DNA from 3 places in the Micromonospora sp. FIMYZ51 genome. Region 1 is predicted to be linked to each of the others. Evidence: riboswitches for the same ligand, from Rfam matches in the RefSeq annotation. Region 1 holds a riboswitch; each other region holds the start of a gene.
What was found. Region 1 has a riboswitch for cobalamin ahead of QQG74_RS20975 (peptidase). Riboswitches for the same ligand answer to the same signal wherever they lie in the genome.

Region 1 (10,281 bases):
GGGGGATGCCGCACGACAGGTGTTGTCCTGCGCCGAGCCGGACCACGTGGGCTGAAACTCACGTCGCGGTGGACGGCATCATGGGGATCGGACGAAAGAGGCGTTACTCGCTGGCAGGCGAGGCAGGTAGCCGCTTCTGGATCGAGGAATGGGGCTACCCGGCGATCGGCGTCTACTTCGCCACCTGCCCGTCCGCCGGACACGACATGATCGCGTTCGACTACCGGGACAGCGGGCCCGACGGCGAACCGCGAGTAGTCCACGTCGACCACGAGTGGGACTACCAGGTGACAGTGCTGGCACCAAACTTCGTGTCCTTTGTGCAAGCCCTGCGGCCTGAGAGCCAGTACGAAGAAGAGATCATCGCCAGACGGCTGGCCTTTTGTCGACAAGGCTTTCCGTCATGAACAACGCACTTGACGGCAAGGTAGCTCTCGTTACAGGTGGTGGTCGTGGCATTGGCGCCGCGGTGGCTCTGCGCCTGGCAAGGCACTCGGACGCGAACTTGGCGGCAGGGCGATCACCGTGAATCTGGTGAATCCAGGAGCCACGGACACCGAACTGAACCCGGCCGACGGCCCCAACGCCGACACGATCAACGGGTTCACCGCCGTCGGCCACTACGCGAAGCCAGCCGACGTGGCCGCTGTGGTGGCGTTCCTCGCCAGCCCGGACGGGCTCCCTTCGGGCGCGCAAAAGATCAAGGTCGTGACCTGCGGACACGCCGCACGGTGCGAGATCAGGTCGCGTCGTGCAGCCAGGTTCGGCAAAGCCACCAGGCGGTCATGGCATCGAAGGTGCCCGCCGGGTTGATGCCGGTGACGGCGGCGAAGCGCCGGACCCGATTGCGAACCGTGTTGGGGTGCACGAAAAGTCTCGCCCCGGCGAGGTCGACATCGCGGTCGCTCTCCAGCCAGGCGAGCACGGCGTGCGCCACCGATTGGGCAGTCGGTCCGAGTGTCGCCCAAGCGGGCGCGTACCGGTCGAGCAGCACCGTTGCCAGGTCTGCCCGCTCGGCCAACGCCGCCAGCCAGGCCACGTCGGCAATGTGGATCAGTCCGGTGCGGCCGGTGGACTCGGCGGCGGTCAGGGCTGCGGTGGCGAGCCGCTGCACCGGCGCGAGTTTCTCCGGTTCGGCCGGACCGGCGAGCCCTGCCACGGTCCCGGTCCCCTTCAGGCGGGCGGACGGAGCCCGGGACAGAACTCCGACCATCAGGTCGTCCACGGTTGCGCACAGCACCGGCGGGTGCTCGCGCACGGCTCGTTCGATGCCGGCGGCGGTGTCCCCGGGCCGGGCGACGAGCACCCACAGCCCGTCGGTGACCGGAAGGCCAGCCTCGGCGGCTGCCAGCGTGGCCGCCGAACCACCCTGGAGCAGCCGCCGCAGCAGTGCCGTGTCCCGGCGCCCGGGAAGCGGATCGGTGCTGGCTCCGGTAGCCCGATGCGCGCTGATCAGCCGGGCCCGGACGGCCTCGGCCCAGTCGTCGTAAAGGTCCCGGACGTCCAGCAGCTGCTCGGCGCTGACGCCTTGGTCCCGGGCGAGTTCCCGGGCCCGGGCCCAGATCGCGCGCTCGGCGAAGTGGATCGCGCCCAGCACCGATTCGATCGGCACGCCCTGCCGGGCACGGGTGACACCGAGGTCCGCGACGAACGACAGCTCAGCTTCGGTGGGGCCGCGCCGTGCGACCAATGCGCGGGTTGCGGCCACCAGCAGAGCGCGGGTGTGCCCGGCGATGTCGGAGGTGGGCAGTGCGGAGACCTCCCGCACGGTGGTACGGACTCCGGCGACCACCGACGGCAGCAGTTCGTCATCGCCCACGACGCGTTCGATCAGGTCCACCACCGTCGTCCAGCCGTCCGGATGCGTCATCCTGTCATGCTCCCCGCCGTTGTGGCGCGCTACAACAAGAACCCGAAACTGCGTGGTCCACGCCATGTATTCGCCCCCGTGCCAGGCCCTACGGTTTGGCGGAAGCTACAACCGTCGAGGAGCACCATGGCCGTTTCTTCGAGTCGGGTGGCGGTGATCGGTGCAGGAGCAGCCGGTCTCGCCACGGTGAAGGCGCTGCTCGACGCCGGTTGTGCGGTGGTGGCGTACGAAAAGGGTGACCGGCCCGGTGGCCTGTGGGTCAGGGACAACAGCAGCGGCCTGTCTCCGGCGTACGCCTCCCTGCACTTGAACACCAGCAAACGCCGCACCGAGTTCGCGGATTTTCCGATGCCCGCGGACTGGCCCGACTATCCGTCGGCCAGTCGCGTCGCCAGTTACCTGGCCGACTATGCGCAGTCGTTCGGGCTCCTTCCGCACATCCGGTTCGGGAGCACGGTCACCCGCGTCGAGCGTGACCGGCTCTGGGCGGTGACGACCGAGTCCGGTGACACCGAGCGGTACGACGCCGTGGTGGTCGCGAACGGCCACAACTGGCATCCGCGCTATCCGGATCCGGCTTATCCGGGGACGTTCCACGGCACCCAGATGCACGCCCACGACTACCGCACTCCGGACGTCTTCCTGGATCGGCGGGTGCTGATCGTCGGCATGGGCAACTCGGCCATGGACATCGCGGTGGACGCCTCGCACGTCGCTCGGGGGCCGGTCCTGCTCTCCGCCCGGCGCGGCGTCCACATCGTCCCCAAGTACCTGTTCGGCCGCCCGGCCGACGCGACCGGCGGCGCCCTCGCCGCCCTGCCGTGGCGGCTGCGGCAGCGCATCGCCGAGACCCTGTTGCGGCTCGCCGTCGGGACCCCGCAGAGGTACGGCTTACCCGCCCCGGCCGGTGGCCTGTTCCAGAACCATCCGACGATCAGCGACACGATCCTGCACCGGCTCACCCACGGCGAGGTGACCTCACGTCCCGGCATCGAACGGCTGGACGGGGAACGGGTGATGTTCACCGACGGCAGCGCCGACCCGGTCGACGTGATCGTCTGGGCCACCGGGTACCGGGTGAGTATCCCGTTCCTGTCCCCGCAATGGCTGGGCCCCGACCCCCAGCAACTGCCGCTGTACCAGCGAGTCTTCCATCTCGACGACCCCAGCCTGGCATTCGTCGGTCTGATGCAGTCCACCGGTGCCGCGCTGCCGGTCGTGGAGGTCCAGGCCAAACTGGTCGCCGCGTATCTCTCCGGCGGCTATGCCCTGCCCGGCATCGACGAACAGCAGCACGCCGTGCAGCGAGCCCTGCGCGCCGCCATCGAGCGGTGGGGCACGAACGCCCGGCCGCACATGCGTATCGATTTCGACCGGTACGTCGCCGACCTGCCCCGGGAGATCGCGGCTGGCCGGAAGCGCCTCGCCCGGGGCGGACGCACCTTCACCGCCGAGGAGAGAGTGGTTTGAGCGCCCGAGACCCCCGCGGATTGCGTGTCCTCGTCACCGGTGCCTCCGGCACGTTCGGCCGGGCCATCTGTGCCCGGCTGGACGAGCTGGGGGCCCAGGTCGTCGGGTTGGACCTGGCCCCCCGTGCCGACGACCCGGTCCGGGTCCTGGCCTGCGACATCACCGACGACGACGCGGTGCCGGCGGTGGTACGCGAAGCAATCGACCAGCTCGGTGGGCTCGACCTGCTGATCAACAACGCCGGGATCGGTGGGCCCGCCCCGGCCGAACTGGCGCCGGGCGCGGAAGTACGCCGCCAGCTCGACATCAACCTGCTGGGCACCTGGCGGGTCACCGCCGCATGTGTGGACGCGCTGGTCGCCTCTGGTGGCCGGATAGTCATGCTCAGCTCGCGGATGGCCGTCATGCAGTTGCCGCTGGCCGCTGCGTACGGTGCCTCCAAGCGCGCTCTGGTCGCGTACGCGGACGCGCTGCGTCTGGAGCTCGGCACCCATGTCGGCGTCACCTGCGTGTACCCGTCGGCGGTACGAAGCCCGATCCACGACTCGACGGCCGCGGCCGGGCTCTCGCTGGAGGGCATGAGCCAGTACGAGCCGCTGGACGGGGTGGTCCGGACCGTGCTGCGCGCCGCGCTCAGTCGTCGTCCTCGCCGTGATCTACCCACCACCCGGCGGGGCGCGGTCGAGTTCTTCCTGGCCCGTCACCTGCCCGCGCTTACCGATCGGATCGTGGCGCGCATCCTCGCCGGCCGGGTCCGCTCCGGCGCGTTCCAGGGCGCCGAGCTGGCCGCGGGTGTGGTCGCACGGCATGAGGCGACCCGATGACGGCGCTGCGCGGGGCGGCGGGCGAGGTGCGGACCAGGGCAGGTGACCTGATCGCGTACGCCACCGGTTCGGTCGGGATGGGCGTCTGGGTGACCGTTCCCGGCCTGCTGTTGCTCTATTTCCTCACCAATACGCTCGGTGTCTCGCCGTTCCTGGCCGGCCTCACCCTGCTGCTGCCGAAGATCATCGACATCATCGTGCATCCGATGCTGGGCAGCCGATCCGACCGGGAAGCGCGCAGCAGCGGACACCGGCTCGGCATGCTGCGGGTCGGTCTGCTGCTTCCGGTGGCCATGGTGGCGATGTTCTCGGTGCCCGCCGGTTTCTCCGGCGCATCGGCGGCGCTCTGGGTGGGCGGCTGGTTCATCGCCGGCAACCTGCTTTTCGCGTGTTTCCAGGTGCCCTACCTGACCACCCCGTCCGATCTTCGAGTCGGGTACCACGAGCGCACCCGGGTGTTCATGTTCCGGATGCTTTTCCTCACCTTCGGGTTGCTTGGTGCCGGTGTGGCCGCACCGGCGCTGGTGGAGTCGGGACAGCGCGGCGACTACGGCTGGATGGCCCTGCTGCTCTCCGGCGTCATGGTGATCTCCGGGCTGGTCGCACTGACCGGGGTACGGCGTCTCACTGCCCACGCCGGTTTCCGGATGCCCGACCAGCAGGCGGCCCACTCGACCATCGGTGACATCGCGGTCGCCTGGCGGGACCCCGACTTCCGTGCGCTGGTGCTGTCCTACCTGTTCACCGGCACCACTACTCACCTGTTCCTCGCAGCGCTGCCGTTCTACACCAAGTACGTCTTCGACAACTCTGGGCTGACCGCCGTGTTCATGGGGGCGTTCCTCGGTCCAGCGGTCGTCGCCGGTCCGGTGTGGATGCAGGTGTCCCGGCGCATCGGCAAGCAGCCTGGCCTGCTGATCTGTCAGGCGGTCTTCGTGGCCGGTTCGCTGGCGCCGCTGCTCGGCTACGGCACCGGGCCGGCTGTCGCGGTGGTCGGCGTCCTGGGCGTCGCGTTCGCCGGGCTACAGCTGTTCGCGTTCTCGATGGTCCCGGATGCGGTCGCGGCCGCCGAGCAGCGTGGTACCGTCCGGGCTGGCGCCTACACCGGTGTCTGGACTGCCACCGAAGCCACCGGCACCGCAATCGGCCCCTACGTGTACTCGGCCGTGCTCGCCCTAGGCGGCTTCATCTCCACCACCGAGGGGCAGACCGTGACGCAGCCGGAGTCCGCCCACACCGCCCTGTTGATCGGCTTCACCGTGGTTCCGGCGGTGCTGATGGCCGCGGCGCTGACATTCCAAGTGCGCTGGAAGCTGGACCGGACACGCCACACCGGTTGAGCGTTGCGTGCTCAGGCCGGCACCGGTCGCCGAGCGAACGCTCGCATGGCCAGCGTCCCGAGCATCGAGCCGGGAGCCAGCAGCCAGAATGCCCAACGCTTTGGTCGCCGCACAATCACCTGCCGGTGCGCCCGTACGATCCGACTACGGTCCGTCCACGCCCATGCCCCAGTTTCCGGGGTTTCTCGACCAACTGGCGATCGAAGCCCTCGATCCCCTGGTCACCCCGCCGTCCTGGCTCGCCGACGCCTGGAGCGATGACCCGGCATGGCGTCGAACCATCGACGATGCGCGGCACGACGTTCGGTAGCGGCCGGACTCGGACCTGTCGCAGGTTCGAGAGGTGAGGGGCACACACCTTGTGTGCGCAGCGGAACCAGCGCGGAGAAGTGACATAAGGTGTTTGTTCGGTTGCGGATTGACAGCGGCCGTATGGCGAACGAGACTGGCGCGACAACTGAACAGCCGCGTGTACGTGCGGGGGAAGTCCGGTCCAAGTCCGGCGCTGGCCCGCAACGGTAGGCCACCGGGGCGCATTCCCGGTGGCGAGCCCGAATACCTGCCGTACCCGTGAGTCCTGCTCCTCACCCGTCGTGGCCCACGGGTCGGAGGCCGGTCAACCGTGTCCTCACGGGCGGCCGGGTTCTGACGACCGCCGGGCCGGAAAGGCGCTTCCGATGGTCGTTCGCCTGAGCCGGCACCGCCTGCTCGCCCTACTCTGCGGTGTCGTCGCCGCCCTCACCCTCGCCACACCGGCGCTTGCCACCCCCATCCCGGTGGGTGCCGTCCGCTCGGATGCGGCCGCAGGTTGGTTGGCCCGCCAACTGGTCGATGGGGAACGCTTCGAGGCCGTTTTTGACGGCGTCGCGTATCCCGACCAAGGGCTGACTCTCGACGCGGTGTTCGCGTTTGCCGCTGCCGGTGTCGCCGACGACTTCGGCGCACCGGCACTCGCCTGGATTAGCCAGCCTAGTGTCCGGGACGGGTACATCGGCGACGGCACCACGGAGGCATACGCGGGCGCGACCGCCAAACTCGCGCTGGCCGTCGCGGTACGCGGCGGCGACCCGACCGACGTCGGGGGTGTGGACCTCATCGCCCGGTTGCGATCGCTTCAGACACCCGGTGGCCGGTTCACCGACCAGTCAGCGTGGGGCGACTTCAGCAACGCCTTCAGCCAGTCCTTCGCGATTCTTGCGCTGAAGCGGACCGCGCAGGGTGTGCCGGCGGTCGCCGCCGGCTGGCTGGCCGGCACCCGGTGCCCGGACGGCGGCTACCCCCTGCTGCCCGCGCAACCGGTATGCACCTCCGATGTGGATGCCACCGCCCTGGTGGTGCAGGCGTTGCGGGCCGCCGGCCGATGGGCCGACGCTGCGGCTGGCTTGCGCTGGCTGGTCTCCGTGCAACGTGCCGACGGCGGGTTCACCAACATCGACGGAGTAGCCAACGCCAACAGCACCGGGCTGGCGGCGCAGGCGCTGCGCGACGGTGGCCGGCCGCTGGCCTGGCTGCGGGCTCGCGTGTTCCTGGCCGGATTGCAGGTCGGCTGCACCGCGCCCCCGGCCAATCGGGGAGCGGTCGACTTCGACGGCGGCGCCTTCGACCCCGGCACTGCCATCCGCGCCACCGCTCAAGCCGTCCTGGGGCTGACCGGTACCGGATACGCCCGGCTCTCCACCACCACCGCGACCACCGGCGCACCCACTCTTGTCTGCCGCTGACCCCTCCGACACAACCCGTACCACCGAAGGAGTGTCCATGTTCCGTGTCCACAATCCCGTCCGTCGGTGGCTCGCGAGCCTTGTGGCGGCCGGTGTCGTCGCCGTCGGGCTGGTCGCTGTCGAGCCGTCTCCGCAGGTTGCCCAGGCCGCCGCGTGCACCGGGACGTCCGGAGTCACCGTGGTGGTCGACTACGGCTCACTCGGCGGCGGCGTCCAGGTGGCGTGTGCGCTCGGCGACCCGGCCACTGGGCTGGCCGCCCTACAGGGTGCTGGTTTCACGGTGACCGGTACGCAACGGTGGGGGTTGGCCTTCGTCTGCCGGATCAACGGCCAGCCGACCGCCGCGACGGAACCCTGCGTCAATACCCCGCCGGTCAGCGCGTACTGGTCGTACTGGCACGCCTCCGGCAGCGGTGCCGCGTGGACGTACAGCACGTCGGGAGCGACCAGCTACAACCCGGCGCCGGGCACGGTGGAGGGCTGGTCCTTCGGCTCCGGCGCGGCACCCAGCATCACCGCCCCCTGACGTGGCTATGTCCGCCATGAACCGTTGACGTGCCGGGTGTCGACCGCCACGCTGGCGCCGAGAGGCGACCAGGCGGTACGGTGGCGACACCCGGTGCGCCGGGTACACAACTGAATACGTCCTGTTCGGGGGGAAGCCGGTAGAAGCCGGCGCTGACCCGCAACCGTGAGCGAGACCTGTCTCGCGAGCCGGAATGCCCCGCACAGGACGAGCGGCTTCCACTGTCGAGGTCTACAGGGTGGAGTCCGGGCAACCGAGGTACGGCAATCCGTCGTGGATTGTCCTCCGCCGGTGCCTTCCGGAGCTTTCACCGACCGCTCTGCGAAAGGCACCCCGCATGCCCACGTTCCCGCTCCGGCGCCTCGGCGCCGGTCTCGGCAGCGCCACCGCCATGGCGCTCGCCATCGTCGCGGCCACCCCCATCGGCGTGACTGCCGCGCCGTCGCCGATCCACACCGCCGCCGCGCGCGACGCCGCGACCTGGCTCGCTGGTGAGTACGCCGACGGAGTTCTGCCAGGCCCTTTCGGCGGCGAGGACTGGGGGCTGAGCATCGACGGAGTGATCGCCCTCGCCGCCACCGGTGTAGCTAGCTCGACTCGGCAGGCGGCGACGGCGCAGATCGCTATGCACGTGCGGTCCTACAACAGCTACGACGACTGGGGCATCGAGAGCTTCACCGACGGCGGCGCCACCGCGAAACTGCTCTACGCCGCCTCCGCCGCCGGTGCCGACCCCACCGACTTCGGCGGCTGGGACCTACGCGCCGAGACCCTGGCCCTGATCTCCGGGGCGGGCACCGGCCACCAGCACGGCCGGATCACCAGCCGGACCACCGAGGCGACCGGCCCGGACCCGAGCAATACCTTCGACCAGTCCTTTGCCGTGCTGGGCCTGGCCCGCAGCGGTGGCGTGCCGCAGCAGACCGTCGACTTCCTCATCCGGCAGCAGTGCACGGCCGGCGGTTTCCGGCTCTATCCCGACGCGGACGGCGCGCCGTCGCCGTCCTGCGACGCTCAGGCCAACGCCACCCTCGACGTCGACTCGACCGCCATGGCCGTTCAAGCCTTGCTCGCGACCGACGTCACCGGCGCGGACGAGGCCGCACAGCGCGGCGCGGACTGGCTGGTGACGCAGCAACGCACCGACGGATCGTTCGGCGGGTCGGGGCCGACCAGTGGCGCGAACTCCAATAGCACCGGCCTCGCTGGGCAGGCGCTGGCCGCAGCGGGACGCGACGCCGAGGCGGCGCGGGCCGCGCAGGCCCTGGCGACGCTGCAGCTCACCACCGCCAACGGCGGCGCCGCGGCGGCCGATGCCGGTGCCGTCGCCTACGCCAGCGACGCGCTGACCGAGGCGGTACGCGAGGGAATCGCCGCGAACTTCCGGGATCAGTGGCGCCGCGCCACCGCCCAGGCGCTCCTCGGGCTGGCCCAGATACCGCTGGGCCGGATCGGCCTCGATCTGCCGCCCTCCGGCGAACCCACCTCGTCGCCAACCGTGCCACCGAGGCCGACGGGGTCGCCCACGCCCACCGCCGCACCAACGCCCTCTGGCTCACCGACCCTGACCGCGTCACCCACGCCGACCACCTCGCCCACCGGCGGTCCGACGCCGAGCGTCGTACCGTCGACACCCACGCCGACCGTGACAGCGTCGACTCCCACCTCCCCTGTCAGCAGTCCCGCCGCAGGCGGGCCGGGTCGCCTGCCGACCACCGGTGCGGCGATCGGCGGGTACGTGCTCATCGCGCTGCTGCTGCTCGGTGGGGGAGCGGTGCTGCTGGTGCTCGGCCGCCGGCGGGCCACATGAGCACCCGGGCGACCCGGACCGCGTTCGTTCTCGCCCTGGCCGCCACCACCGTCCTGGTCGGGCCAAGGCCGGCTGTGGCTGCCGGCAGCGCCGGCTACTGCCCGGACACCGGCGGCGTCACCGTCGTGGTGGACTTCAAGGAACTCGGTGGCGGCACGGTCGTCCGGTGTGCCCTCGGCGACCAAACCACCGGATTGGCAGCGTTGAAGAACGCTGGCTTTCAAATCACGGGCACGCTGCGCTGGGGCGAGGGGTTCGTCTGCCGGATCGGGGGCAAACCCTCGGCCAGCGAGGAAAAATGCGTCGATACGCCCCCGGCCAGCGCCTACTGGTCGTATTGGCACGCACCCAATGGCGGCAGCTGGACGTACAGCGACAAGGGTGTGCTCAACCGCAAGCCACCGGCAGGCAGCTTCGAAGGCTGGTCGTTCTCCCTGAACCGCAATTCCGACAACGCCCCCCGACCGGCGGTGGCACCCACCCGGCCAGCACCTCCGCCGCGCACCACGCCACCGGCACCACCTTCCCGCACCACACCACCGGCCCTGCCTGGGCGTACCACGGCACCGGCGTCTCCAGCCCGTTCCTCCTCGCCGCCGAACGTCCCACCACCGGTCGCCGGTGCCCCTGTCGGGTCGGCCGGGCCAGGCGGCAGCGCGCCGACCGGAGCGGTGGGCACGTCAGCCACCGCCGCCGCTGGTGCGACGTTCTCCGGAAGCC
Region 2 (10,281 bases), 1.6 Mb from region 1:
CGAACTTTCCGGTGCGACAGGTGCGGACACACCGCCTGCCGCGACCGGAACGCCGCGAGGGCGATCCTCGCCACGGTAGAACGCGACTGTGCTGGTGCCGACGACGTAAGACACGTGATCACCTCCCTCTGGGTAAGTGGTAACGCGCAGTCCGAGCCAGAAATCTCCCGGCAGTAGCGGTGGGGAAGCGTTAATGGCACGCCTCGCAGCTTTCGGGGTTTTCCAGGGAGCAGGCCAACGCCTCGTCGTCGGCCACCGCGACGATCGGCCGGGCGGCCGGGGTGACGGCGACGGTGGCCTGCTGGATGCGGGTCGCGGGACGCGAGCGCAGGTAGTAGGTGGTCTTCAGCCCGGACTTCCAGGCGTAGAGGTACATCGAGGAGAGCTTGCCGATGGTCGGCGCGCTCAGGAACAGGTTCAGCGACTGCGACTGGTCGATGTACGGTGCGCGGGCGGCGGCCAGGTCGATCAGCGCCCGCTGCGGTAGTTCCCACGCGGTGCGGAACAGCTCGCGTACGTCCTCGGGCAGCTCGGCGATGCCCTGCACCGATCCTTCGGCGCGCTTGATCTGCTCGCGGATCGACCCCGTCCAGAGCCCGCGCGCCTTCAGCTCACCGACCAGGTAGGTGTTGATCTGGAGGAACTCGCCGGACATCGTCTCCCGCTTGAACAGGTTGGACACCTGCGGCTCGATGCACTCGTAGCAGCCGGCGATCGAGGCGATGGTGGCGGTCGGCGCGATCGCGACCAGCAGCGAGTTCCGCAGACCGTGGGCGGCGACCCGCTCGCGCAGCGCGGCCCACCGCTGCGGCTGGCCGACCTCGGCACCCCAGAGGTCCGGATGAAGCTCACCCGTTGCCGCCCGGGTCTGCGGGTACGCCGGATGCGGGCCGAACCGTTCGGCGAGCCCGGCGGAGGTCTCCAGGGCGGTCAGGAAGATCTCCTCCTGTACCCGGGTCGACAGCTCCCGGGCCGGGGCCGAGTCGAACGGCAGGCGCAGCGTGAAGAAGGCGTCCTGGAGGCCCATCAGCCCGAGGCCGACCGGACGCCAGCGCGGGTTCGACGCCGCCGCCTGCTCGGCCGGGTAGTAGTTGATGTCGATCACCCGGTCGAGGAAGACCACAGCGGTACGGACGGTCGCGCGCAGCTTCGCCCAGTCCACGCCGTCGGCGGTGACGTGCGCGCCCAGGTTCACCGAGCCGAGGTTGCAGACCGCCGTCTCGGTGTCGCTGTTGACCTCCAGGATCTCGGTGCAGAGGTTCGACAGGTGGACGGTGTTGCCCGGTGCGCCGGTCTGGTTGGAGAGCCGGTTCGCCGCGTCCTTGAAGGTCATCCACCCGTTGCCGGTCTGGGCGAGGGTACGCATCATCCGCCCGTACAGGTCACGGGCCCGGACCGTGCGGACCGCCTGCTTCTCGGCCGCCCGGTACGCCTCGTCGAACGCCTCGCCGTACAGATCGGGCAGCTCGGGCGCGTCGGACGGGTCGATAAGCGACCACTCGCCGTCGGCCTCGACCCGCCGCATGAACTCGTCCGGGATCCAGTTGGCCAGGTTCAGGTTGTGCGTACGCCGGGACTCCTCACCGGTGTTGTCCCGCAGCTCCAGGAACTCCTCGATGTCGGGATGCCAGGGTTCGAGATAGACGCAGGCCGCGCCCTTGCGACGACCGCCCTGGTTGACCGCCGCCACCCCGGCGTCGAGCGTCTTGAGAAACGGCACGATGCCGTTCGACCGGCCGTTGGTTCCCCTGATCAACGCGCCGCGGCCACGCACCCGCGACCAGGAGATGCCGATGCCGCCGGAGAACTTCGACAGCTTGGCCACCTGGTGGTACCGCTCGTAGATCGAGTCCAGTTCGTCGCGGGGCGAGTCCACCAGGAAACACGAGGACATCTGGGTGTGCCGGGTGCCGGAGTTGAACAGCGTCGGCGAGCTGGGCAGGTACGCCAGGCTGGACATCAGCCGGTAGAACCCGATCGCCTCGCCCGGCGTCTGCGACAGCCCGCAGGCGACCCGCAGCAGCCAGTACTGCGGGGTTTCCACCACCAGGCGGGTCTGCGGATGCCGCAGCAGGTACCGGTCCGCGACGGTACGCAGACCGAAGTACTCGAATCGCAGGTCACCGTCCGGGTCGACGGCGTCGTCAAGCTTGCGCGAGTTGGCGGCCACGAACGCCGCGGTGGCGTCCCCGATCAGGCCCAGGCCGTGCGCGTACCGGATCGACTGGCTGAAGCTCGCCACCTGCTGCCCGCGGACCTCGGAGTCCACGAACGCGGCGAGCAGTCGCGCCGCCAACTTCGAGTACTGCGGCTCCTCGCCGATCAGCTCGGCCGCAGTCTGAATCGACAGCTTGTCCAGCTCCGCCGTGGTGGCTCCGTCGTACAGGCCGCTTATCGTCTTCGTCGCCACCCGCAGTGGGTCGACCTCGTCGAGATCGGCGACCCAGCGCTCCACCGCCTTGACGATCTTGTTGACATCGACCGGCTCGGTGTCGCCGTTGCGTTTACGAACCCGCATCGCGTGCCGGCGGTGCTCTGGCCCCGCCTGCTCCTGGGTCACCGTCATGTTTCCCTTCCTCGCGCCTGTCGCCGAGGTCGACGGGCGCGCGGGAGGGACGCCGCCGGTCAGTCACGGCATGCCACGGCTGACCGGCTGAGGCGTCGGCCGTCCCGCGCGGCCTTCGACCGCCGCACGCGACGCGTGCGGCGTGCTGGCAGGTCTTCGGACTCGTGGGCATGACGAAAGTCGCCTACTGGCCGTCGCTTCCCAGACCATGCGGTCCAGTGCTTCGTTGACGGCGGTCGTTCCCACTCACCGCTGCGGGGCAGTCCCGGACTCGCACCGGGTTCCCTCTTGCCTCGACCACCACGGCTTGATGGTCGAACCAGCTACGGGTGACACCATATATGGGCGGGATGCGCGAAGGGCAACACCAGATGGTGTGTCGGGCGAGTCGCCGTCAGGCGTCCAGCCACTTGCGGTCGAGCGCATAGCGGGCCAGACCGGACCGGATCTTCAGCACCTCGCCAGTGGTCAGGTTCGACGACGACGACAGGAGCAGGTCGGTCACGAAGCGTTCGTACTCCGAGCGGCCGACGACATCGCAGGTGTCCGCGTCGGCCGAGTCGGAACCGGAGATCGGGCGGGAGGTTATCTCCACGCCATTTGCCGGGCGGGCCAGCACGGCCCGGACGCCGTCGTTACCCTCGACGGCCTCGTACTCAAGGAGCATGCCGGGTCGCAACTCGTGCGGGTGCACGTCCCGGAGCACCGACGCGTGCAGGAAGACGTCCTCGTCACCGCCCTCAGCCGCGATAAATCCATAGCCTTTGTCCACGTTGAACCGAATGACTTTGCCCTGCCGTACCGCCACGCCATCCACTTCCTCTCACCACAACAATCCGCTAACACCGGGCGCGACCGGCGCCCGTCATGTTGCATCGTATGCCGTCTCGGCTGCCCGCCGGGTCCCCGGCGGCGGTTGCCGGCCAAGTTTTTTGGCCGGGCGGGTGGTGACGCCCCTCACCCGCCGCGCGCTCGCGGTACCTCGTTGGCCGGCATCGACCGGACCACGGGGATAGATTGGGCACCGACGGAGAATCGAGACAGTGGGGTTTTCGACAGACATGACGAATGCAGGCGGCACCCAGCCCGCGAAGGACTCCGGCACGTACCGCATCGGCGGGGAGCTGACCGTCGACCGACTCGGCTACGGGGCGATGCAGATCACCGGGCCGGGCGTCTGGGGTGACCCGAAGGACCCGGCCGAGGCGGTCCGGGTGCTGCGCCGGGCGTACGAACTCGGGGTGACCTTCATCGACACCGCCGACTCGTACGGTCCGTTCGTCTCCGAGTTGCTGATCCGGGAGGCGCTGCACCCGTACGCCGACGACCTGGTCATCGCGACGAAGGCCGGGCTGACCCGCAGCGGTCCGGGCGAATGGCGGCCGGTGGGCCGCCCGGAGTACCTGCGCCAGCAGTGCGAGCTGAGCCTGCGTCACCTCGGCCTGGAGAGCATCGACCTCTACCAGTTGCACCGGATCGACCGGAAGGTGCCGCTGGCCGACCAGATCGGCGAGCTGGTCCGGCTGAAGCAGGAGGGCAAGATCCGGCACATCGGCCTCTCCGAGGTCACCGTCGAGCAGATCGAGGCGGCGCGGGAGATCGCACCGATCGCCTCGGTGCAGAACCTCTACAACGTGGCCAACCGCGCCGCCGAGGACGTCCTGACCTACTGCGAGGGCAACGACATCGCGTTCATCCCCTGGTACCCGATCGCCACCGGCGAGTTGGCCCGGCCGGGCGGCCCGCTGGACAAGATCTCGACCGAGCACGGCGCGACGCCCGCCCAACTCGCGCTCGCCTGGCTGCTCCGCCGTTCGCCGGTCATGCTGCCCATTCCCGGCACGTCGACGGTGGCCCACCTGGAGGAGAACGTGGCCGCCGCCCAGGTGCGGCTCACCGACGCGGAGTACGAGGCGCTGGCCGCCGCAGCCTGACGGGGAGCGACCCGGGTCCGGCTCGCCGACCGCCGACGCACGGTGGTGTTAGCACCCCGTCGGCAGAGGGGATAGCGCTCCTGACCGCGTCGGCCGCAGACGGTCTGCTGTAGGCATGACGACTACACTGACGCGGTCGCAGACGACGACTGGCAGCGATTTCGCCGTCCTGTCCCGCCGGATCACACACGCGGGACTGATGCGCCGCCGGCCCGCCTACTACATCGTCCGGTTGAGCGTCGTCACGCTCATGCTCGTCGGCGGCTGGGCGGTCTTCTTCGCGGTCGGTTCCTCGTGGTGGCAGCTGATCACGGCGGTGTTCCTCGCCGTCGCCTTCGCCCAGGTCGCACTCGTGGCCCACGATCTGGCGCACCGCCAGGTGTTCCGCACCCGCCGGCCGAGTGCGGTGGCCGGGCTGCTGGCCGGCAACCTCGGTGTCGGGATGAGCTACGGCTGGTGGATGGACAAGCACACCCGGCACCACAACAACCCCAACCACGACGATCTCGACCCGGACGTCGCCCCTGAGGTGCTCGTCTGGGCCGCCGAATCGGCCGTCGGTCGTCGTGGGCTGAAGGGCTTCATCACCAGGCGTCAGGCCGCCCTCTTCTTCCCGCTGCTCACCCTGCTCGCGGTCAGCCTGAAGGTGTCAAGCGTCAAGGCGCTGCGCACCGGCACGGTGCAGCGGCGTGGGGTGGAGAGCGTACTGCTGGTCCTGCACGCGGTCGGCTACCTCGCCGCGCTCTTCCTGGTGCTCTCGCCGCTACAGGCCGTCGCCTTCCTGGTGCTGCACCAGGCGCTGTTCGGTGTCTACCTCGGCCTGACCTTCGCACCCAACCACAAGGGCATGCCGCATCCGACCGGTGCCGAGGATTTCCTCCGCAAGCAGGTGTTGACCTCCCGCAACGTCCGGGGAAGCCGGCTGGTCGATGCGGCGCTCGGCGGTTTGAACTACCAGATCGAGCACCACCTGTTCCCCGGCATGCCGACGCCGAACCTGCGTCGGGCCCAGCCGATCGTGCAGGCGTACTGCGCCGAGATCGGCGTCCCGTACGAACAGACCGGCCTCGTCGCCTCCTACCGGGCAGCGCTGCGGCACCTGCACGAGGTGGGCGCATCCGCCCGGGCCGAGCATGCCGCGGCCCGGCGGGCTGGCCGGGCCGCAGGGTAGGCGCCGGGTCGATTCCCGGCCGGCACCTTCGTCACCCGCCGGTCGGGAGTCAACCGCCGAGCCACGCCTCCGGGGCCGGTTCGCCGTTGCCGATCGGAGGGAAGAGTTCGTCCAGGCGCTTGAGCAGGTCGTCGGGGAGAGTGAGGTTGAGCGCCCGGATCGCGGAGTCCACGTGCGCCTGGGTACGCGGCCCGATCACCGCGGCGGTCAGCCCGGGGCGGCTCAGCACCCAGGCGGTGCCCACTTCAGCAGGGTCGAGGCCCGCCTCGGCGCAGAGCCGTTCGTACTCAACGATCTCCGTGTGCCGGGTGCGCAGGGCCACCATGGCCCGGCCCTGTGCCGACTTCACCGCGGTGCCGTCGGCCTGCTTGCGCAGTGCCCCGCCGAGCAGTCCACCGTGCAGTGGTGACCAGGCCAGCACGCCGATGCCGTAGTGCTGGGCCGCCGGCACCAGCTCCAGTTCGACGTGCCGGCTCACCAGATTCCAGACGCACTGCTCCGAGACGATGCCGAGATACTGCCGCCGGATGGCGGCCTCCTGGCCCGCGGCCAGGTGCCAGCCCGCGAAGTTGGACGAGCCGACATAGCGGATCTTGCCCTGGCGGGTCAGCGTCTCCATCGCCTGCCACACCTCGTCCCAGGGGGCGTCCCGGTCGACGTGGTGCATCTGGAACAGGTCGATCCAGTCCGTACCCATTCGGCGCAGCGACGCCTCACAGGAGGCGATGATGTTCCGGGCGGAGAGCCCTCGGTCGTTTGGCAGTTCGGACATCGGGTGGTACACCTTGGTGCCGAGCACCACCCGCTCCCGCCGCCCGCCGCCGCGCGCGAACCAGCGGCCGAGCAGTTCCTCGGTGTAGCCGTTGTGCCGCTGCCAGCCGTAGTGGTTCGCGGTGTCGACGAAGTTGACGCCCCGCTCCAACGCGTCGTCGAGCAGCTCGAACGCCTCCTCCTCGGTGGTGCGTACGCCGAGGTTCAGGGTGCCCAGGCAGAGGCGGCTCACCTGCAACGCGGTCCGGCCGAGCCGGGTGTACGGGATGCTCACCGGTCTGCTCCCGTCAGGGTGAACAGGCTCTGTAGACAGGCCACCAGGGTGCGCGCCTGCACGTTTACGTAGTGACTGTGGCGCAGCAGCTCGACGAGCTGGTGCATCGTCAGCCACCGGAAGTCGGGGTCGTCGGACGCCGGACCGGCCCAGTCGTCGTCGACCTCCAGCACCACGTACCGGTTGCGGGCGTGCAGGAACCGGCCGCCCTCCTCGGACAGCTCGGCGTCGTAGAGGATCCGCTCCGGTGCCGCGGCGAGCACGTCGTCGAGGTAGCGCGGCCGGTAGCCGTCGGGCGACCCGTCGTAGTTCTCCGGCGTGCACTGCACGGTCGGGCCCAGTTCCACGGTCTGCACGAAGCCCGGCTCGACCCGGGCCCGGGCCAGCACGTGCAGCACCCCGTCGAAGGAGCGGACGAAGAAGGCCGCGACGCCCACGCCGTGCGGCTCGATCAGCGGCTGGGTCCAGGCGGCGACCTCCCGGTGGTGGGCGCGGACATCGACCGCGACCACGCTGAGGAACCGGCCGTCGCGGTGCACGATCCCGTTCGGTCGACGCTCCCAGTCCGGGACCTGGTTGAGCGGAATCCGGGTCACCCGCAGCTCGTGCCGGCTGCGGGCCTCGGTGATCCAGCTCAGCACCTCGGCAGTGGAGTGCCGGCTGCCCTGCTCGGGGCTGCACGAACGGGCCAGCCGGGCGGCCGGTGAGTCCGGGGCCGGCACCAGGTCGCCGGCCAGGCCGGTGGTGGCGAACGGCAGGCAGGACAGCACGGTACGGGCGTCCATGTTGATCACATGGTCCTCGGCGAGCAGCGTGTGCACCTGGCCGAGCGTCATCCAGTGGAAGCCGTCGAGTACCTCGATGTCCTCGCGTACCTCGACCACCATGTTGCGGTTGCGCTTCTGGTAGAACCACGAACCCTGCTCGGACTGCAACACGTCGGCGACCACCTGTCGCCCGGCCGCCGCCTGGAAGTGCTCCAGGTAGGGCACCGCGTTGCCGCGGTGCACCCGGGTGTAGTTGCTGCGGGTCGCCTGCACCGTCGGGGACAGCTGTACGCCGTTGCAGTTGCCGGGCTCGTTCTTGGCCTGCATGAGACAGTGCAGGACACCGCCGAAGTCCTTGATCAGAATGCCGAGCAGGCCGATCTCCCGCTGGTGGATGATCGGCTGGCTCCAGGTGGGCACCGGACCGTCGGAGTGGTGCACCTCCACCCCTTCGACGGTGAAGAACCGGCCACTGTCGTGGACGATGTTCCCGGTGGCCGGATCGCTGCGCCAACCCACCAGCTCGGCCAGTGGGATGCGGCGGACCTCGGCCACGTCCGTTCGGCAGCGATCGGCGTACCAGGCGCGCACCGCGGTCAAGTCGGCGATCGGCTGATGGTCGATCGTGCTCGAGGCGGCCAGGCGCTTCGCGATCGCTTCCTCCGGGAATGAGGTGAGCGGAAGGGCTGTCACGGCGACTCCTCTGTGGGGTACGGCCGGGCCAGTACACCGGACGACCCGCCACCTCGGCGCTGCCGTCGCGGCATTAGGGGCCGGGTAGGGGATTGCGCCGACCCGATCCGTCGCTTTGGGCCACCCGCCAGGGGTTGAGGCTAGGGGTGCGCCCGTACCTACGATGCGCCAATGTCACAGCCGATGTTCTCCGAGCCCCTACATGTCGGGCGGCCGAACCTCGGTGACCGCGAGCGGTTCCACGAACTCGTCGACTCCGCGTGGGACCGGCGCTGGCTCACCGCCGGCCCGCTCGGCGAGGAGTTTGAGGAACGGCTCGCCGCAGTCACCGGCACCCGTTACTGCGTAGCCGTCTGCAACGCCACGGTGGGCATGCAGATCGCCGTCCGGGCGCTCGGCGTCGGGCCCGGCGACGAGGTGATCGTACCGTCGTTCACCTGGGTGGCCACCGCACACGCGCTGAGTTGGATCGGCGTGGTGCCGGTCTTCTGCGACATCGACCCGGACACCGCAAACGCCGACCCCGCCCACGTCGCCCAGCTGATCACGCCGCGTACCCGGGCCATCCTGCCGGTGCACGTCTTCGGTCGACCGTGCGACGTCGACGGCCTGGCTGCGGTCGCGGACCGGCACGGCATCCCGGTGGTCTACGACGCCGCGCACGGCCTCGGCTCCACCATCGGCGGCCGGCCGTTGGGCGGTTTCGGCGCCGCAGAGGTGCTCAGCTTCCACGCCACGAAGTTCGTCAACAGCTTCGAGGGTGGGGCCATCGTCACCAACGACGAGGCGCTGGCGCGGACCGCCCGGGCCATGCGCAACTTCGGTATCGGCGAGGACCGTGAGGTCGGCTCGGTCGGTACGAACGGCAAACTCAACGAGGGCGCCGCGGCGATGGGCCTCGCCTCGCTTGAGGTGATGGAGTCGATCATCGACGCGAACCGGACGAACTACGAGCAGTACGACAAGGAACTCGACGGGGTGTCGGCGGTCCGCCTGCGCCCCGGCACCACCGGCGACGAACGGTCCAACCTCCAGTACGTCGTCGTCGAGATCGACGAGCGGGTGTCCGGAGTGGACCGCGACGATGTGCACGACGCCCTGCTGCGCGAGAACGTGCTATCCCGCAGGTACTTCCACCCGTGCTGCCATGAGACCGAGCCCTACCGCCGCGCGCCGGAGGTGCACGCACCGCTGCCGCTGCCCCACTCGGAGGCCCTGTCCCGACGAGTGCTCGCGCTACCGACCGGTACCGCCATCGGCGCCGCGGAAATCTCCGGCATCTGTCAGATCATCCGGCGCACGGTCCAGGCCCGCTGACCGAAAGGTGACCCAACCTTGTACGACCAACAACTGGCCGAGGTCTACGACCGGGTCTACTGCGCCCTGTCCGACTACGCCGAGAACGCCGAACTGATCCGCGATCTGGCGAACCGGCACGGGGACCGGCCGACCACCCTGCTCGACGTGGGCTGCGGCACCGGCGAGCACCTGCGGCACCTGAGGAAGAGCTTCACCTGCACGGGTATCGACCTGTCGGCACCGATGCTTGAGGTGGCCCGCACCAAGCTGGACGATGTCCCGCTGCACGAGGCCGACATGCGGACCTTCGACCTGGGCCGCCGCTTCGACGTGGTGTGCTCGATGTACAGCTCGATCGCCTATCTGGGCGGCCTGGACGACCTGCGCGCGGCGGCGGCCCGGCTGGTCGCGCATCTGGCACCCGGCGGGGTGCTCATGGTGGAGCCGTGGATCCTGCGGGAACGCTGGGACGGCGGGCGGCTCGCCTCGGCGCGCTTCGAACACTCGGGCATGGTCATCTCCCGGATGGGTCGGTGGCACACCCGCGAGGGCCGGTCGCTTGTCGACATGCACTACCTGGTGTCCGAGCCGCACGGCGTCCGGCACTTCGTCGACCACCAGGACCTGGCCCTGTTCTCGCAGGCCGAGTACGAGGAGGCGTTCGCCGCTGCCGGTTGCCCGGTGCGGATGCTGGAGGCTGGTCGGGCCGACCGGGGCCTCTTCCTCGGCACCATGGCCCGGTAGCGGAGGTTCTCGACATGCCCCTGCCGCCCGACGCCCGCGGCACCGTGCCCTTCCGGCAGTTC
Region 3 (10,281 bases), 1.6 Mb from region 1:
AGGGCGAGACGCCGTTCCTCCTCGACGACGTCCTGATCACCGCGCCGGACGGCAGCGGAGGCGGGCCGGAGCCGGGCACCGTCGTCATCGACACCGACTTCGAGGACGGGCTGGACGGCTGGGGCCCGCGCGACAGCGGCCCGGGCGCGCCGAGCGTCGCCCTGAGCGACATCGCGCACGACGGTGCCGCCGCAGCGCTGGTCACCGACCGGGTCAACCAGGGCGCCGGCGTCGGCCGCGACGTGACCGGGCTGTTCGAGGCGGGCGTGACCTACGAGTTCAGTGCCTGGCTGCGGTTCGCCGAGGGCCAGCCGACCGACCAGATCTGGCTCAGCCTGGCCAGCACCACCGGCGACAGCCAGTCGTTCAGCACCCTCGCCCAGTTCGAGACGATCACCAACTCCGGATGGACGGAGGTGACCGCCCGCTTCACCATGCCGGCCGCGGACAGCGCGCAGCTCTACTTCGAAACCCGCTGGCAGGGCGCGGACGTGACCGGCAACACCAGCGACTTCCTCGTCGACGACATCGTCGTACGGGTGCCCGAGCCGCCGGTCATCGAGGACCTTCCCAGCCTGTACGAGACCACCGACTTCCCGGTCGGCGTGGCGATCGACAGCCGGGAGACCGTCGGCGGGGCCGCCGAGTTGCTGACCCGGCACTTCAACCAGATCACGCCGGAAAACCACATGAAGCCCGAGGCGTGGTACGACGCCGAGGGCAACTTCCGCCCGCACGACCAGGCGCTGACCATGATGGACTTCGCCCGCGACAACGACCTGGGCGTCTACGGCCACGTGCTGACCTGGCACAGCCAGACCCCGGACTGGTTCTTCACCGACGCCGCCGGGCAGCCGCTCACCACGTCGGCGGCCCACCAGCAGCTGCTGCGCGAGCGGCTGCGTACGCACATCTTCGCCGTCGCCTCCTCGCTGGCCGAGCGGTACGGCAAGTTCGGCTCCCCCACCAACCCGCTGTACGCGTTCGACGCCATAAACGAGGTGGTGAGCGACAGCGGCGAGTACGCCGACGGCCTGCGCCGCAGCGAGTGGTACCGGATCCTCGGCGAGAGCTTCATCGACCTGACGTTCACCTACGCCGACGAGGCGTTCAACGACGTGCACGCGGCCGAGGGCAGCGATCGTCCGGTCACCCTGTTCATCAACGACTACAACACCGAGCAGAGCGGCAAGCAGGCCCGCTACCTGGCACTGGTGCAGCGACTGCTCGCCCGGGGCGTACCGGTCGACGGGGTGGGTCACCAGTTCCACGTCTCGCTGGCCACTCCGGTCAGCGCCCTGGAAGCCGCACTGGAGGCGTTCGCCGACCTGCCGGTCACCCAGGCGGTCACCGAGCTCGACGTCACCACCGGCACCCCGGTCACCCAGGCGAAACTGATCGACCAGGGCTACTACTACCGGGACGCCTTCCGGATCTTCCGGGCGTACGCCGACGACCTGTTCGCCGTCACGGTCTGGGGTCTCACCGACGGGCGCTCGTGGCGCTCGGGCAACGGCGCGCCGCTGCTCTTCGACGACAACCTGCGCGCCAAGCCCGCCTATCACGGTGCGGTGGACGGCGAACTGCCCGCCCGGCTGCGGACCGCACACGTCTTCGCCGGTGACGTGCCGCTGAACGCGGCTGCCCCGACGGACCTGACCTGGCGCAAGCTGCCGCTGCTCCCGGTGGAGGACAAGGCGCGGTTCCAGCTGCGCTGGGCGCCGGGGCAGCTGACCGCGTACGTCACCGTCGACGACACCACGCCCTCCGCCGACGACCGGGTCAGCTTCGTGCTTGGCGGCGAGACGTACCACGTCTCCCGCAAGGGCAGCGGTGACGTGCCGGCCGTGGCGGCCAAGCGGGACGGCGGCTACCACCTGGTGGCCCACCTGCCGCTGACCGGGGCGGCCCAGGGTGACACGCTCACGCTGGATGTCCAGGTCCGCGACAACGACACCACGGCCGGCTGGAACACCCCGGGCGCGGTGGGCACCCTGACGCTTGTGGAGGAGCTGTCGTACCTGGAGGTGCGGCAGACCGCCACCGCGCCGGTGATCGACGGCACGGTGGACCCGGTCTGGGCCCAGGCGGGCGCGGTGACCACGGGCAAGCAGGTCTCCGGCACCGACGGCGCGACCGCACAGGTGCGTACCCTCTGGCGGGGTCAGACGCTCTACGTGCTGGCCGAGGTGACCGACCCGGTGGTGGACGTCTCCGGTTCCGACCCGTGGACCCAGGACTCGGTCGAGATCTACGTCGACGCGGGCAACGCCAAGAACGGCAGCTACCGCTACGACGACACGCAGATCCGGATCAACGCCGACAACGTGGTGTCCTTCGGCACCGGCGACGAGGCGTTCCAGGCGGGTCGGCTGGAGAGCGCGGCCGTACGCACCGCGACGGGTTACACCGTCGAGGCGGCGATCAGCCTGCTCGAATACGGTGGCCTGGACACCTTCCACGGCCTGGACTTCCAGGTCAACGACGCGGCGAACGGTGCCCGTGCCTCGATCCGCAACTGGGCCGAGCAGGAGGGCGTTGGCTACCAGAGCACCGCCCGCTGGGGCGTGGGCCGGCTGGTCGCCGGCTCGAACGTGACCGTCACGCAGACCCGTATCGCCCGGTGGAACTCCGACAGCGGCGGTGGCTACTGCTCGACCATCACCGCCACCAACCCCGGCGACAAGCCCGTCGAGTGGAGCGCCGTCGTGGACATCGAGGGCGACATCTACGACGCGTGGAACTTCAGGCGGGAACGCCTCGGCGACGGTAGCTACCGGATCAGGGGCGTGGACTGGAACAAGACCCTGGCGCCGGGTGCCAGCACCTTCAGCATCGGATACTGCGCGAACCTGTAGGAACGCCGCCGGTGGCGGTCACCGAGGGGGTGACCGCCACCGGCGGGCCGCGTCTGCGCCACTCAGAGCGGCCAGCCGGATACTCGGCTGCGCGGGTCGCGTCTCGTCCCTAGGCTTCCGGCCAAGGGGCGGCCGGTCGGCGGTGGCCGGTGGTTGGGTCGGAGATGAACAACGGGATGACGTGTGACTTGTTCGCGGTCTGCGTCGAGGCGCAACAGCCGTCGCGGCTCGCGTACTTCTGGTCGGAGCTGCTCGGCTGGGAGGTGGCGGACGACCCACACGACGGGGTTGCGCTCCTGCCCGCCGACGACACCGGCTTCCGGCTCCGTTTCCTGGCGAACCAGCAGCCCAAGATCGGCCAGAATCCGATGCACTTCGACCTGACCAGCGCCTCCCTGGCCGACCAGCGGCAGACGGTGGCCAGGGCGGTGGCGCTCGGCGCGCGGCACGTCGACGTCGGACAGCGCCCCGACGACCCGCACGTGGTGCTCGCCGACCCCGAGGGCAACGAGTTCTGCGTCATCGAGCCCGGCAACAACTTCCTCGCCGAGTGTGGGTTCGTCGGCGCGCTGGCCTGCGACGGCTCGCAGCAGGTCGGCTACTTCTGGAGCGCGGCACTCGGCTGGCCGCTGGTCTGGGACCAGGACCAGGAGACCGCGATCCGCTCGCCGCACGGTGGCCCGAAGATCACCTGGGGCGGCCCACCGCTATTGCCGAGGAAGGGCCGCAACCGCCTGCACTTCGACCTCGCTCCCCCGGCCGACGGCGACCAGCAGGCGGAGATCGACCGCCTGCTGGCCCTCGGCGCGACCCGGATCGACACCGACCGGGGCGAGGCTGGCCGGGTGACGATGGCCGACCCGGACGGCAACGAGTTCTGCGTCCTGACTGCGTAACGCGTACCGGTCAGATCAGATCGATGCGTTCCTGAACGATCGGGTAGCCGGCTCTGGCGAACGCGGCGACCATCGGAAAGTTGTGCTGGTCGGTGGCGGCCACGATGCGCTCCGCGCCCTCCTCGGCGAGCAGGTGGGTGGCTTCGACGAGCAGGTCGTAGGCGTATCCATGGCCGCGATGCTCGGGCACGACTCCGATGTACCCGATGACCGGGTCACCGTAGTTGCGGCCGGGGACGCTGAGGCCGACCAGCTCCCCCGCCCGGGTGTAGGCCACCCGCCACCAGTCGCGTGGGCTCGGCTTCCAGCGCAGGTCGTCCAGTGCCTCCTGAGCCGCCGCGTCCAGCCCGGACGTGGCGACGGTACGGCGCGCGTGGGCGTCGAGACTGCCCCGATGGATCCGACGGAAGATGTCGAAGATCGCTGCGTCATCGGGCTCGGGCCGGAATTCGAGGCGGCCCGGACGTTGCGGCACCCCGCACTCGCGGGTCCATCGGTATCGGTAGCGCTCGACAAGCGGTGACAGTCCGGCGCTCTTGGCCGCGTCGATCCGAGACTCGGCCTGCTGCCGCACCGCCGGGTCCTCGCGCCAGCCGGTGGGCAGCAGCAGGGAGTACTCGGCGTGCAGCGGCGCCGTACGCAGCAACTGCACCGCGGCGTCCTGGTCGGTGAAGTCGAACCAGTCCAGGGCCAACGGCTTGTCGTCCTCGGGACCGGCCCACCAGGCGGCACGGGCCACCACGACGCCGTCGCGCATGGCGACCCAGGTCCACTCCGGGCGGTACTCGCCGGCTGCGGCCATGTCGGCGTACGTGTCGCCGAACGCGGCGAACCCGACCAGGCCGGGATCGGGCAGGGCTTCGAAGAGATCTTCCTCGCCCACGGTGAGCGGGCGGATGACCAGGTCGGTCACGGGTTCCTTCCGGGTAGCGATGTGCTCCCGGTCAGATCCTCGACGCCCTCATGGTCGGGTGGGAGCACATGACAGTAATCGTGGCCACGGTTCCCACCTCCTTCGTCCGGTCGAGGGCGCCAGCGAAGGCTAGCAGCATGATCGAATCGATCACAACGCTGATTCTGGCCGGCGCGTGTCCCGGTCGTGCCTCGTCACGGCGGCTATCCCGCCGACAGCACCGCGAGATGCCGCAACTCGCGCCGTCAACCAACCCTGGATGCCGCGACATCCCGCAACTCGCGTCGGTCACAGCCCTCGACGCCATCGGACAGCAGCCCGGGATTCGCAGCACTGCCAACGCCACACAACCTGGCCGGGCGCCAAATCTTGGACGTTTCCCGTTAGCGCTGAACGGAAAAATCCAAGATCTCAATGACCGCATTCCACTATGCGAGAACAAGCGTTCGCGGACGGAGGGCGGAGGTCCACTCGGGGCCGAGCGGTGCTTGCGGAGTCTCGTAACCGAATTACTCCGCCAATCCTGAGGGAAATCATCGCTAATGGAATCTGTCGGGGGTTTCTTGTATGGTCGGAAGCGTAATTGACATTGCGCGATCACTGCCCGGAGGAATTGGTCAGTGAGCAACGGTCGCGCGTTTCACCGCTCGCGTCGTGATGTAACAAAACGCAACACGGAGAGGGGTGGCGGATGGCCGATGACATGGGATCGACAGTCCCCAGGAGACAGCTTGGGCGGGCGCTGCGCGACCTGCGCACCGAGGCGCGCATGACACTCGACGCGGTGGCCGAGGCGATGCAGTTCAGCCGGCAGAGGCTGTGGCGCATCGAGAGCGGCCTCGGCCCGACCCGCGCCATCGACGTCCGGGCCATGTGTGAGCTGTACGCCGTAACGCCCGAGCTGACCGGCGCGCTCATCGCCCTGGCCAACGAGACCAAGGCCAAGGGCTGGTGGCACTCGTACGGCCTGGCCATCCCGGACTGGTTCGAAATGTACGTCGGCCTGGAATCCGCCGCCTGCAAGCTTCGCGGCTACGACGAGTCGTTGATACCGGGCATCTTTCAGGTGCCGGCCTACACCCGGGGGGTCTACCAGAATCGCCGCGACATGGACGAGGACGAGTTCGAGCAGGTGCTTGCGGTCCGGCGGCAACGCAAAGCTCTGTTGACGCGCAGGTTGCCGAAGGCACCGGTCCTCCACTCCGTCCTGTCCGAGGCGGTGCTACTTCGCACCATCGGCGGACGAGCGACGATGGCCGAACAGCTCAACAATCTCCTGGAGATCGCCGAGTTGCCCAACGTCTCCATTCGCGTGCTGCCGCTGGCAGCCGGGGCCCACTACGGAACACTCGCCGGCACCTTCATGATGCTCGACTTCCCGCTGCACACCCGTGCGGTCCCGGAGCCCTCGGTCGTGTACTGCGAGTCGTTGACGGGGGCTCTCTACCTCGACCGACCGACCGAGATTGCAGCCTACGAAAGAGTCTGGTCCAGCCTCGATGGGTTGGCCCTTGATGAGGGACAATCCAAGCAACTGATCAGCAAGATCATTGGAGAGGTCTACCATGGCTGAGCTGACCGGCGCCCGGTGGCGCAAGAGCACCCGCAGCGGCGACAACAACGGCGCGTGTGTCGAGGTCGCCGACAACCTGCCCGGCCTCGTCGCCGTACGCGACAGCAAGGACCCGACCGGTCCCGCCCTCACCTTCTCCCTCACCGCCTGGACCAACTTCATCCGAGCGACCAGGCCCTGAACCTGCTGCACGGAAGCGCGCCCGACAACCACCGGGCGCGCTCCCGTACCGAGCTGGGCAGCACGTCGCCCGCCGGGGACCGGTCAGTCGCCGCGTACCTCGGCGGCGGCGGCGACCAGGTGCCGCAGCGACGCCTCGACCTCCGGGTAGCCGCGCGTCTTCAGGCCGCAGTCCGGGTTGACCCAGAGCCGCCGGGCGGGCACGGCCGCGACGGCGCGGCGTAGCGCCTCGACCACCTCGTCACGCGGCGGCACCCGGGGCGAGTGGATGTCCCACACGCCGGGGCCGACGCCCCGGCTGTAGCCGATCGCGGCGAGGTCTTCGAGCACCTCCATTTTGGAGCGGGACGCCTCGATGCTTGTCACGTCCGCGTCGAGCGCGTCGATTGCGGTGATCACCTCGCCGAACTCGGAGTAGCAGAGGTGGGTGTGGATCTGGGTGTCGTCGGCTACGCCGCTGGTGGCCAGGCGGAACGCGCCGACCGCCCAGTCCAGGTACGCCTGCTGGTCGGCCCGGCGCAGCGGCAGCGTCTCGCGCAGCGCCGGCTCGTCGACCTGGATGACCCGGATCCCGGCGGCCTCCAGGTCGCGGCACTCGTCACGCAGGGCGAGTGCGACCTGGTCGGCGGTGGCCGCGAGCGGCTGGTCGGTGCGGACGAACGACCAGGCCAGGATGGTGACCGGGCCGGTCAGCATGCCCTTGACCGGCTTGCTGGTCAACGACTGCGCGTAGGTCGACCAGTCGACCGTCATCGGCGTCTTCCGGGCCACGTCGCCGTGGATGATCGGCGGGCGGACGCAGCGGGAGCCGTAGGACTGCACCCAGCCGTGCTCGGTGGCGGCGAAGCCGTCCAGCTGTTCCCCGAAATACTGCACCATGTCGTTGCGTTCCGGTTCGCCGTGCACCAGCACATCCAACCCCAGCTTCTCCTGGAGCCGGATGACGTGTTCGACCTCGGCACGCATCCGGGCCCGGTAGCCCGCGTCGTCGAGGCTGCCCGCCCGGTGCGCGGCGCGGGCCTGGCGCAGCTCGGCGGTCTGCGGGAACGACCCGATCGTGGTGGTCGGCAGGTCCGGCAGCTCCAGGCGTTCCTGCTGTCGGGCGGCCCGGGTGGGATAGTCGCCGCGCCGTCGGTCGCCGGGGCGCAGCGCGGCGAGGCGTCCACGTACGTCGTCGTGACGCCAGGCGGCCGGGGCCGCCGGTAGCGGCGCGGGTAGCGCGGTGGTGCCGTCGCGCAGCGCGCGACCGAGCAGCACCACCTCGTCGACCTTCTGCTTGGCGAAGGCGAGCCGCTCGGCCAGCTGCGGGTCGAGGCGGGTCTCGGCGGAGAGGTCCACCGGGACGTGCAGCAGCGAGCAGGAGGTGGCGACCGCGACGTGGTCGGCCAGCCCGGCGAGCGTCGCCCCGGCGGCCACGGCGGCCCGCAGGTCGGTACGCCAGATGTTCCGGCCGTCCACCAGCCCGGCGACGATGGTCCGGCCGCCCAGCGGGCCGGCGGCGGCGAGCCGTCGGACGTTGCCGGGCCCGGCGACGAGGTCGAGGCCGATCGCCTCGACCGGGGTGTCCAGCAGGGCGGGCAGCGCATCGCCAAGCTCACCGAAGTAGGTCGCCACGAAGATGCGCGGCCGGTGTTCGAGCCGACCGAGCCGGGTGTAGGCCCGGCGGAGCGCGTCGATCTCGGCGGGACTGCGGTCGGCGACGTAGGCCGGCTCGTCCAGCTGCACCCAGGCCACGCCCGCGTCGGCAAGCGCGGTAAGCATTTCGGCGTACGTCTCGACCAGGTCGTCGAGGCGGGCGAACGGATCGTCGCCCTTGGCCAGCAGCAGGAACGTGGCCGGGCCGACGAGCACCGGTCGGGTGGTGATGCCCAGCTCGCGCGCCTCGGCGTACTCGCCCAGCGCCTTCGCGGGATTCGGCGTGAAGACGGTGTCGGTGCCGATCTCCGGCACCAGGTAGTGGTAGTTGGTGTCGAACCATTTGGTCAGTTCCAGCGCCGGCTCGGCATCGACGCCACGGGCCATGGCGAAATACGTGTCAAGTGCGGAGAAACCCAGCCGGGCAAACCGGGTGGGGATCGCGCCCACCGCGACGGCGGTGTCGAGCACCTGGTCGTAGTAGGAGAACGTGTTCGACGGGATCGCGTCGAGGCGGGCGTCGTGCAGCGTCCGCCAGACTTCGGCGCGGAGCCGGGCGGCGGTGCGCGCCAGGGCGTCCGCGTCGACGGTGCCGGCCCAGTACGCCTCGACGGCCCTCTTCAGCTCACGGTTCGCGCCGATGCGCGGATAGCCGAGCACGGTGCTCTGCCCGAATGCGGTACTCACCAGGGTGTCCTTCCCTCGAAGTGCCCGGCGGTACGGGAGGGGAAGGCGGGTACCCGTCAGGTACCGGCTTCCGCCCTGGCCCTCCCGAGGGACCGCCGGCGGCGCACACCGGCGGTGTGCGCGGCGCTGGCAGGTCTTCGGACTCGTGGGCGTGACACCAGGTCGCCTACTGGCCGTCGCTTCCCAGACCTCGCGGTCCAGTGCTTCGTTGACGGCGGTCGTTCCCACTCACCGCTGCGGGGCAGTCCCGGTTTCGCACCGGGTTCCCTCTTACGACGCCCCACCCGCGCGGATGGGACGAACCAACACCACCGGCCATCGTACGGGCCGCGCCGGGTCCGGGCCACGGTGTCACGGTTCGCGCTTCGCCATCCGGGTCCACCCGGTCCAGCCACGCTCGGCGATCAGTTCCCGCATCCGGGCGACTGCGGGATGGGCGGCGCTGGCGAACGAGTCCATCAGGCCGATGAACGCCGGGTCGGGCATGATCTCGTCCTGCTGTTCGAGTTCGCCGTGGGCCGCCGCCGCCTCGTTCAGTTCGCAGATCAGGTCGGCCGTCTCGCGCAGCAACTCGTCGTCCGCCCCGCTCTCCGCGATCCGAGCGATCAGCTGGTACAGCCGGACGGTCGTCGGGTTGCCCAGCTGGGCCACCTTGTCCGCCATCAGTGTCGGGATCGCTTCCGGCCAGCGCGCCGCCACCAGGATCCACCCGTCCCGCTCGCCCTCGATGACCACCGCCGGTACGCCGATCGCCCGCAGGCGGTCCAGGTAGTCGACCACCTCCGCCGGCACGGCCAGGGAGTCGCCGCAGCCCAGCCGCGCGATTCGCCGCCGGTGTTCCTGGAGCGCACGGATCTGCGTACGCAACTGCCGATCGATCTCGGTGGTCGCGGCGGCGAACGTCTCGGCGTCGGCGTCGAGTAGCTCACGTACCCGGGCCAGCGGGACACCGGCCTCGGCCAGGGTCCGGATCCGGATCAGACGTACGACGGAGGCCGCGTCGTACGTCCGATAGCCGGAGGCGTCGCGCTCCGGCTCCGGGAGCAGGCCGATCTGGTGGTAGTGCCGCACCGCGCGGATGGTCACCCCGGCGTACGACGCCAGGCGTCCGATCGTCAGCATGGCTTCAGCCTGCCCTACCCGGACCCGTTCTCAGCTGACCCGGCGGCGGTAGACGGCCATGGCGACGCCGTAGGCGACGACGAGGAGCCCGGTACACCAGGCGAGCGCAAGCCAGATGTCGCCACCGACCTGCTGCTGGGCGAACAAGCCGCGAATCGCGTTGACGATGGAGGTGACCGGCTGGTGCTCGGCGAAGGCCCGCACCGGGCCGGGCATGCTCTGCGTGGGTACGAAGGCCGAGCTGATGAACGGCAGGAAAATGAGCGGATAGGAGAAGGCGCTGGCGCCTTCCACCGAGTTCGCGGTCAGGCCCGGGATGACCGCGAGCCAGGTCAGCGCGAGGGTGAACAGCATCATGATGCCGGCGACCGCGAGCCAGCCCAGCACGCCGGCCCCCGAGCGGAAGCCCATGACGAG

Region 2: it holds a riboswitch for cobalamin, as region 1 does, so the genes downstream of both, QQG74_RS14085 (ribonucleoside-diphosphate reductase subunit alpha) here and QQG74_RS20975 (peptidase) in region 1, are expected to answer to the same signal.
Region 3: it holds a riboswitch for cobalamin, as region 1 does, so the genes downstream of both, metE (5-methyltetrahydropteroyltriglutamate--homocysteine S-methyltransferase) here and QQG74_RS20975 (peptidase) in region 1, are expected to answer to the same signal.

Annotation. Positions count from the first base shown of each region.
Region 1 covers NZ_CP134706.1:4,696,221-4,706,501, reverse strand. The annotation lists gene QQG74_RS21010 (SMI1/KNR4 family protein) at 1-407, shown strand, start outside; gene QQG74_RS21005 (hypothetical protein) at 526-813, shown strand; gene QQG74_RS21000 (helix-turn-helix domain-containing protein) at 740-1,870, opposite strand; gene QQG74_RS20995 (NAD(P)-binding domain-containing protein) at 1,997-3,340, shown strand; gene QQG74_RS20990 (SDR family NAD(P)-dependent oxidoreductase) at 3,337-4,164, shown strand; gene QQG74_RS20985 (MFS transporter) at 4,161-5,504, shown strand; gene QQG74_RS20980 (hypothetical protein) at 5,668-5,814, shown strand; cobalamin riboswitch at 5,950-6,086, shown strand; gene QQG74_RS20975 (peptidase) at 6,182-7,225, shown strand; gene QQG74_RS20970 (hypothetical protein) at 7,263-7,751, shown strand; cobalamin riboswitch at 7,829-7,971, shown strand; gene QQG74_RS20965 (cell wall anchor protein) at 8,089-9,561, shown strand; gene QQG74_RS20960 (hypothetical protein) at 9,558-10,281, shown strand, end outside.
Region 2 covers NZ_CP134706.1:3,073,852-3,084,132, reverse strand. The annotation lists gene QQG74_RS14090 (transposase) at 1-177, shown strand, start outside; gene QQG74_RS14085 (ribonucleoside-diphosphate reductase subunit alpha) at 191-2,566, opposite strand; cobalamin riboswitch at 2,696-2,905, opposite strand; gene QQG74_RS14080 (cold shock domain-containing protein) at 2,961-3,374, opposite strand; gene QQG74_RS14075 (aldo/keto reductase) at 3,628-4,500, shown strand; gene QQG74_RS14070 (acyl-CoA desaturase) at 4,616-5,671, shown strand; gene QQG74_RS14065 (aldo/keto reductase) at 5,721-6,710, opposite strand; gene QQG74_RS14060 (NDP-hexose 2,3-dehydratase family protein) at 6,713-8,176, opposite strand; gene QQG74_RS14055 (DegT/DnrJ/EryC1/StrS family aminotransferase) at 8,348-9,493, shown strand; gene QQG74_RS14050 (methyltransferase domain-containing protein) at 9,512-10,219, shown strand; gene QQG74_RS14045 (proline iminopeptidase-family hydrolase) at 10,234-10,281, shown strand, end outside.
Region 3 covers NZ_CP134706.1:3,087,841-3,098,121, reverse strand. The annotation lists gene QQG74_RS14140 (endo-1,4-beta-xylanase) at 1-2,858, shown strand, start outside; gene QQG74_RS14135 (VOC family protein) at 3,035-3,754, shown strand; gene QQG74_RS14130 (GNAT family N-acetyltransferase) at 3,765-4,667, opposite strand; gene QQG74_RS14125 (helix-turn-helix transcriptional regulator) at 5,359-6,240, shown strand; gene QQG74_RS14120 (DUF397 domain-containing protein) at 6,233-6,421, shown strand; gene metE (5-methyltetrahydropteroyltriglutamate--homocysteine S-methyltransferase) at 6,505-8,742, opposite strand; cobalamin riboswitch at 8,853-9,064, opposite strand; gene QQG74_RS14110 (MerR family transcriptional regulator) at 9,094-9,864, opposite strand; gene QQG74_RS14105 (ABC transporter permease) at 9,895-10,281, opposite strand, start outside.